Methylobacillus flagellatus KT: one gene and its partner. The protein of the gene in region 1 interacts with the protein of each later gene in a pairwise test. Links are inferred from orthologs where the notes say so. Each region holds a gene or a part of one and is shown on either strand. Other genes may lie near its edges. The genes, in order: MFLA_RS02450 and dsbD.

Region 1 (3,023 bases):
CGGCGCTGGCTGCCTCCATCACGCGACGCGTCACCACGCCTGCGCCGCAATGGATCACCGGCACCTTTTCCACCACACCCGGCAACTGGGTGTAACTGACCGCGGAATATTGGTCGAGCTTTTCGGTATTGATGACTGCGGAAAGCTTGGTGAGCGGCACGGCGCCACCAGTGTAACCAGTGCCACCGCCACGCGGGATGATGGTCAGGCCGAGCTCGATGCAGACGCGCACCAGTGCCGCGATTTCCTGTTCGGTGTCCGGCGTGATGACGACGAACGGATATTCCACGCGCCAGTCGGTCGCATCCGTCACATGGGAAACGCGCGACAAGCCATCAAAGCGGATATTATCCTTGCGCGTATGGCGCGACAGCCTGCTCAATGCGCGCTTGCGCAGCGCTTCTATATCCTCGAATTCCTGCGCAAATGCATCCACCGCCTTGCGTGCGGCCGCCACCAGCTTGATTACCTTGGTATTGCCCGCGCTGCGTTCGTCGATCGCCTTGATGCGGTGTGCCAGCGCATCAATTAATGCCTTGCGCCGTTTTTTGTTGGCGAGCAGGTCATCCTGTAAATAAGGGTTGCGCGACACCACCCACAGATCTCCCAGCACCTCGAACAACATGCGCGCCGAACGGCCAGTCTTGCGCTCGGATCGCAGTTCATTCAGTACGTTCCAGATATCCTCACCCAGGAAGCGGATGACGATTTCCCGGTCGGAAAAGGAAGTGTAGTTGTAGGGGATTTCGCGTAGGCGGGGTGTCATGCTGGGAATGGAAGCCAAAGACACAATTATATCATGGCGATAGATACAGAAATAAACGCAAATGCAGTGCTGGCGCGGCTTTCAAGAGAATGATAATTGTTAGCATACAAAATCTTCCGGCGCATTTCGGATGACAAATCCAGTGAAAAGCACCACAATGACATTCTAGATACGTTGATGTTGGAATGACTGTCTTCACCATGTCACAGAAATTACGCAAAGTCCTGATCCCTTTGGCCATTGTCGGCTTGCTTGCATTTCTTGGCTTTTCCCTGACACAAAAGCCGCAAGCGCCTGACATCACCTTCGTCACGCTGGAAGGCAAGACCATTCCCTTGTCTTCCCAGCAAGGCAAGCTGGTGCTGGTGAACTTCTGGGCAACCGACTGCCCTGGCTGCATCGCGGAAATGCCTGGGTTGATCCAGACCTACAATGAATACAAGGACAAGGGTTTCGAAGTGATTGCAGTGGCCATGTCTTACGATGGTATCCAGCAGGTCATCAATTACTCGCACAATAACGCCCTCCCCTTTCCCGTCAGCCATGACAGCAGCGGTGATGCGGCTATGCAATTCAACGATGTCCGTGTCACGCCGACTTCTTTCATCATCGACAAGCAAGGCCGCATCATTCAAAAATTGATCGGCGAGCTGGATTTCAGCGCCCTGCGCAAATTGCTTGACCAACACTTAGGTAAGGCGGGTTGACATGCTTTGGATCAAGGCTTGGCATATCGTGTTCATGGTGACCTGGTTCGCTGGCTTGTTCTATCTGCCGCGCCTGTTCGTCTATCATGCCCAGACTGAGGACCATGTCGGCAGCGAGCGCTTCAAAATCATGGAGCGCAAGCTGTTTTTCGGCATCATGACGCCTGGCGCGCTACTCACCATCATATTTGGCCTCTGGCTGTGGCATGGTTACGGTTTTTCAGGCGGCTGGCTGCACGCAAAGCTCACATTGGTCGCCCTGCTGATTGCTTACCACCTGTATTGCGGCAAGCTGCTGTTCGACTTCAAGCACGACCGCAACCGCCACGGACATGTTTTTTACCGCTGGCTGAACGAACTGCCTGTGCTCGTGCTGGTCGCAGTGGTGATATTAGTGGTTGTCAAACCTTTCTAGCCTGGATATGCCTATGTTCAATCGAAATCACTCATGGCTACTGCAATCCCTCAAGGCAAGCAAGAGCAAGCCGCGATTGCGCCTGTTGAAGATCTTCGACCTGACCCTCATGTCCTCCCGGCCATTGCCGGAAATTGAGCAAGAACTGCTACGGCAGCAAGACAGCCTGGCCCGCTATCTCAGCAAGCAGGCCAAGGCGTGCGGTGCCCAGCTTCCGGAAGTACTGGCCCAGCAAATCCTCATCATGCTGGAAAATGCACTGAAGGAAGAGTTGCGATACCCTGGCAGTCAGGCATTGCGCCAGGCCCGCACTGCCAGCGACGCACTGATCCATGCGCAATGTGACCACAGCTGGCGCAGACTGCGGGACTTCGGCATGAGTGCCAGCTTCATCAGCCTGCTGGGGATCACCTTGTTCATGTCATGGTATATGTTGCGGGAAACGCCGCCGATGCACAAATCCCCTTCCAGCCACCAATTATGGAACACGGTGGCACAGGAAGCAGTTGTTGCCAGCCCCCACCATGTAGCGGAACTGTACAGCGCCATAGAGCGCATGCGCCAAGGCAATTGCCATTTCCCGCAGGCACTGATGCTGAGCGCACCTGAACGCGGTGTCTTCCTGACCAACATCGTGGCCGGCAACATTTCCAGCCAGGCCGAGGAGATTACCTTGGCAAGCCAACTGCTCAACAAGGTCAGTTGCGAATACAAGCCCCTCACCATGCTGTCTGAATCCGAACAAGCCTATATCAAGGCCCGGCTGACAGTGCCTGCCGTCACAGCCAATAAACCCATCCAGCGGTCCTAGGCCGAGTTAATCAGGCAGCTCCTGATTTCCTGCTTACCATTGTGGCTAACCATGCTGGTAGCTTCCTGCCACAGGCCCGGCTGGAGGCATGCCCTGACGACCTGGCCCTTCCTTAATATTGGCGCTTCCAAGCATCTTGGGCTTGAATCCCACCTGATTAAGCGATTGAGGTTGAGCTTCGCGCCTGCTGCACACCCATAAGACATGCCGCAACTCCTGGGCGGCAAGCGCCCGCTCTGGCGCTGCTGACTGCCTTTGACCAATATGTGTGCATCGACTTGGCGGATACCAAGCCGCTCGACGTCCATATCGAAAACTCATAGA
Region 2 (3,325 bases), 460 kb from region 1 along the record:
GCGATCACTAGGCTTGATAATGACTTGAAAAGACATGGAGATATCCCCGACTTATGCACAGCCCCAACAGGCCGGAAAAATCCGCAAGTCTAGCATAGCGCTAATCCTCGCGCCGGTACTCCCCTTCGATCACATCACCCCGGCCCGGGGGCCTGTGTGTCTCCTGACGTTGACTCTGGCTACTGGTTTCACGTGAAACGATATCATCATTGGCGGCTTCGTGAAGCTTGCTCCCGCCAGGCAGCAGGAGCAGGACGACGGCAATGGCGTCACTGATTACCCCCGGCATGATGAGCAGCATGCCTGCCAGCATATTCTTCGCGCTGCCGAAAATGGCACGCAGCGGAGTGCCGCCAGCCTGCAAGGTTTGCACCATACGCCCCATCATCATGAGCTTTTCGTCCTGGATGAGTCGCCATCCCAGCATGCCCACTAATATCAAATAGGCCAGCACCAGCCAGCCATACCTTGCTGCCAACTCCACCAACACCCATACCTCAGCAATCGGGAATGCGAGTAAAATCAGCAAGAGGAAAAGAAAACGCATGAAAAATCAATCTCCAATCATAGAAAACAGCGACGCCATCCTGGTACTGACCAACCTGCCAGACCAGCATAGTGCCGCAAACATTGCGCGTGAGCTCATCAGCCGGAAACTGGCTGCCTGCGTCAACCTGCTCGCCCCGTGCCAGTCGGTTTATCAGTGGCAGGGCAAGATGGAAACCGCAACGGAAATACCCTTGCTCATCAAAACCACCAGCCTGCGCTACCCCCAGCTAGAGCAAGTCATTCGTGAGCTGCATCCATACGAACTTCCCGAGATCATCCATGTCCCAGTCACGGGCGGTTTGCCTGCCTATCTTACATGGCTACACGAGGAAACCCGGGATTGAAATCTGCATTACCGCGCCAGCTGGCTTGCATGCTGACATCCATCCTGCTGCTCTTCACGATGCCGCTCACAACCAGCATCGTGCAGGCCGCACCCGGCAGTCAGTTAAGCGACTGGCTGAATCAGGGACGCAATGCATTCCTGGGAACCGATACCGATCATATTCTGCCACCAGAGCAAGCTTTCAAGCTCCAGGTCGAATTCATTGACGCCAGCCGACTACAGGCAGCATTCAAGATAGCGCCCGGGCATTACCTATACAAGGACAGAATCAAGTTCGAGCTGGAGCCTGCCGGGCATAGTGTCAGTGATCTCAACCTGCCGCAAGGCGAATGGAAACAGGATCCCACCTTTGGTCGCACCGAAGTGTTCCACCGCGACTTTACCGCAGATATGCGCATGACGCCTGCCGCCACCTTGAGCAGTAACCTCATCCTCAAGGCCACCTATCAAGGCTGCAGTGAAAAAGGCCTGTGCTACCCGCCTGTGCATCAGACCATTGCGCTGGACTCCCTGCTTGCGACCACGCATGCCGGCCCAGGTTCCATTCCAGCACCACAGGCTGAGCATGATCGTGCTGCCAGCCTGCTCGCAAGTGGTCAATTCTGGCTGATTGTCGCGGGTTTTTTCGGGTTCGGCCTATTGCTATCGCTCACCCCATGCGTGCTTCCCATGATCCCTATCCTTTCCGGCATCATCGTCGGCAGCCAACGCAAACATCGCTTATATGCTTTCTGGCTTTCCCTGGCATATACATTGGGCATGGCATTGAGCTATACCGCCGCAGGCGTAGCTGCCGGGCTTTCCGGGCAGCTGCTGAGCGCGACCTTGCAGAATGCCTGGGTACTGGGCGCAAGTGCACTGGTGTTCATCTTGTTGGCCCTTTCCATGTTCGGCCTGTACGAGCTGAAATTGCCGGCCATGCTCGAGCACCGCTTGGTGAATGCCAGCAACCGTCTGCCGGGGGGCCACCTGATCGGTGTATTTGCCATGGGCGTGCTTTCCGCACTGATTGTGAGTCCCTGCGTCGCGGCTCCGCTGGCGGGCGCCCTGCTTTACGTCGGGCAGACGCAGGATGTTGCCCTAGGCGCCACTGCCTTGTTTGCCTTATCCATGGGCATGGGTATGCCACTCCTATTGGTGGGGGCATCGGCGGGAGCCGTCTTGCCCAAGGCCGGGCCGTGGATGATCGCGATACGCCAGGCGTTTGGCGTCTTCATGCTGGCTGTCGCCCTCTGGATTGTATCCCCACTGCTGCCCACCAGCCTCCAGCTCTTGCTCTGGGCTGCGCTGCTCATCGTGCCGGCCATTTTCATGCGTGCGCTCGACCGTCTCCACGAGGCTGCCACGGCCTGGCAACGTTTCTGGAAGGGGATTGCCATCATCATGCTGCTGGCGGGCGCCACCTTGGTCATTGGTGCAGCCTCGGGCGCCAAGTCTCCCCTGCAGCCGTTGGAAAGACTGGCACTGGGCCAGGCTGGCCCCGACACCAGCCTGCCGTTCCAGCGCATCAAGCAGGTAAGCGACCTGGAGCAAGCACTAAGCCAGCATCCAGGCAAGCCGGTGTTGCTGGATTTTTACGCCGACTGGTGCGCCGCTTGCAAGGAAATGGAGCACTTCACCTTCCGCGATGCCGATGTACGCGCCCACTTGCAGGCATTCGTCCTCCTGCAGGCAGATGTGACTGTCAATGATGCCGAAGACCAGGCGCTGCTCAAGCATTTCGGCCTGTTTGGTCCGCCCGGCATCATTTTCTTTGACGGAAAAGGGCAGGAAATGACGCATCACCGGGTCATCGGCTATCAAAACAGCAATCAATTCCTCCAGACATTGAATAGGGTAAAATCGGCCAATGACACGATCCAATAAGAAGGGCTTGAGCAAGCGCGGATTTTTCATGTTGGCATTGGCGCTGGCAGCCTCCATCCTGCTTATCCAGCAATATGCCAGCAAACCTCGCTTGGCACATCCCGTCGAGACATTTGCCTCCACCACGCCATTCTTTGCCGCTCATGCATCGGATCTCCAGGGCATGGAGCAGCCGTTATCACAGTGGCAGGGACAGCTACTGATCGTGAATTTCTGGGCGACCTGGTGCGCACCCTGTCGCGAGGAAATGCCAGAGCTCGCGGAGCTGGCACGTGAGTACGCGGGCAAGCTGGTCGTACTTGGCATCTCCCTGGATAGCGTGGAGAAAATGCAGGTTTTTGCCCAAGACACGCCCGTACCCTATCCTTTATTGTCCGCAGAGGATGAAGGTATGACTCTCAGTGCTTCGCTCGGTAACCTGAATAGTGTGGTTCCACATACCGTGATCATCGGTCCCGATGGTAAAATCCTCAAGAGTTATTTTGGTCGTGTCACCAAGGTGCTTTTGCTAGAAACATTGCAGCCCGCACTTGATTCATGAGCCAAATTCCCAAGCTGAACAAT

What was found.
Region 2: the proteins of MFLA_RS02450 (region 1) and dsbD interact in binary tests that used the Escherichia coli proteins (3 or more experiments, as listed by UniProt). The link is inferred for Methylobacillus flagellatus KT from one-to-one orthologs.

What each region holds. Positions count from the first base shown.
Region 1 is NC_007947.1:485,504-488,526, reverse strand. Bases 22-2,719 are described here. They hold MFLA_RS02450 (peroxiredoxin family protein), read left to right. Parts: upstream 22-966; coding sequence 967-1,473; downstream 1,474-2,719. Other genes in these bases: MFLA_RS02440 (hypothetical protein), read left to right, coding at 1,902-2,699; hemJ (protoporphyrinogen oxidase HemJ), read left to right, coding at 1,475-1,888; MFLA_RS02455 (DUF3683 domain-containing protein), read right to left, coding at 22-766. Also shown: more of MFLA_RS02455, read right to left, coding at 1-21. UniProt on the Escherichia coli protein: Involved in disulfide bond formation. Catalyzes a late, reductive step in the assembly of periplasmic c-type cytochromes, probably the reduction of disulfide bonds of the apocytochrome c to allow covalent linkage with the heme.
Region 2 is NC_007947.1:26,999-30,323, reverse strand. The notes cover bases 326-3,325. They hold dsbD (protein-disulfide reductase DsbD), read left to right. Parts: upstream 326-889; coding sequence 890-2,761; downstream 2,762-3,325. Other genes in these bases: MFLA_RS00130 (TlpA family protein disulfide reductase), read left to right, coding at 2,745-3,302; cutA (divalent-cation tolerance protein CutA), read left to right, coding at 546-893; MFLA_RS00145 (FxsA family protein), read right to left, coding at 326-547. Outside these bases: MFLA_RS00150 (CDP-6-deoxy-delta-3,4-glucoseen reductase), read right to left, coding at 1-36; more of MFLA_RS00145, read right to left, coding at 101-325. UniProt on the Escherichia coli protein: Required to facilitate the formation of correct disulfide bonds in some periplasmic proteins and for the assembly of the periplasmic c-type cytochromes.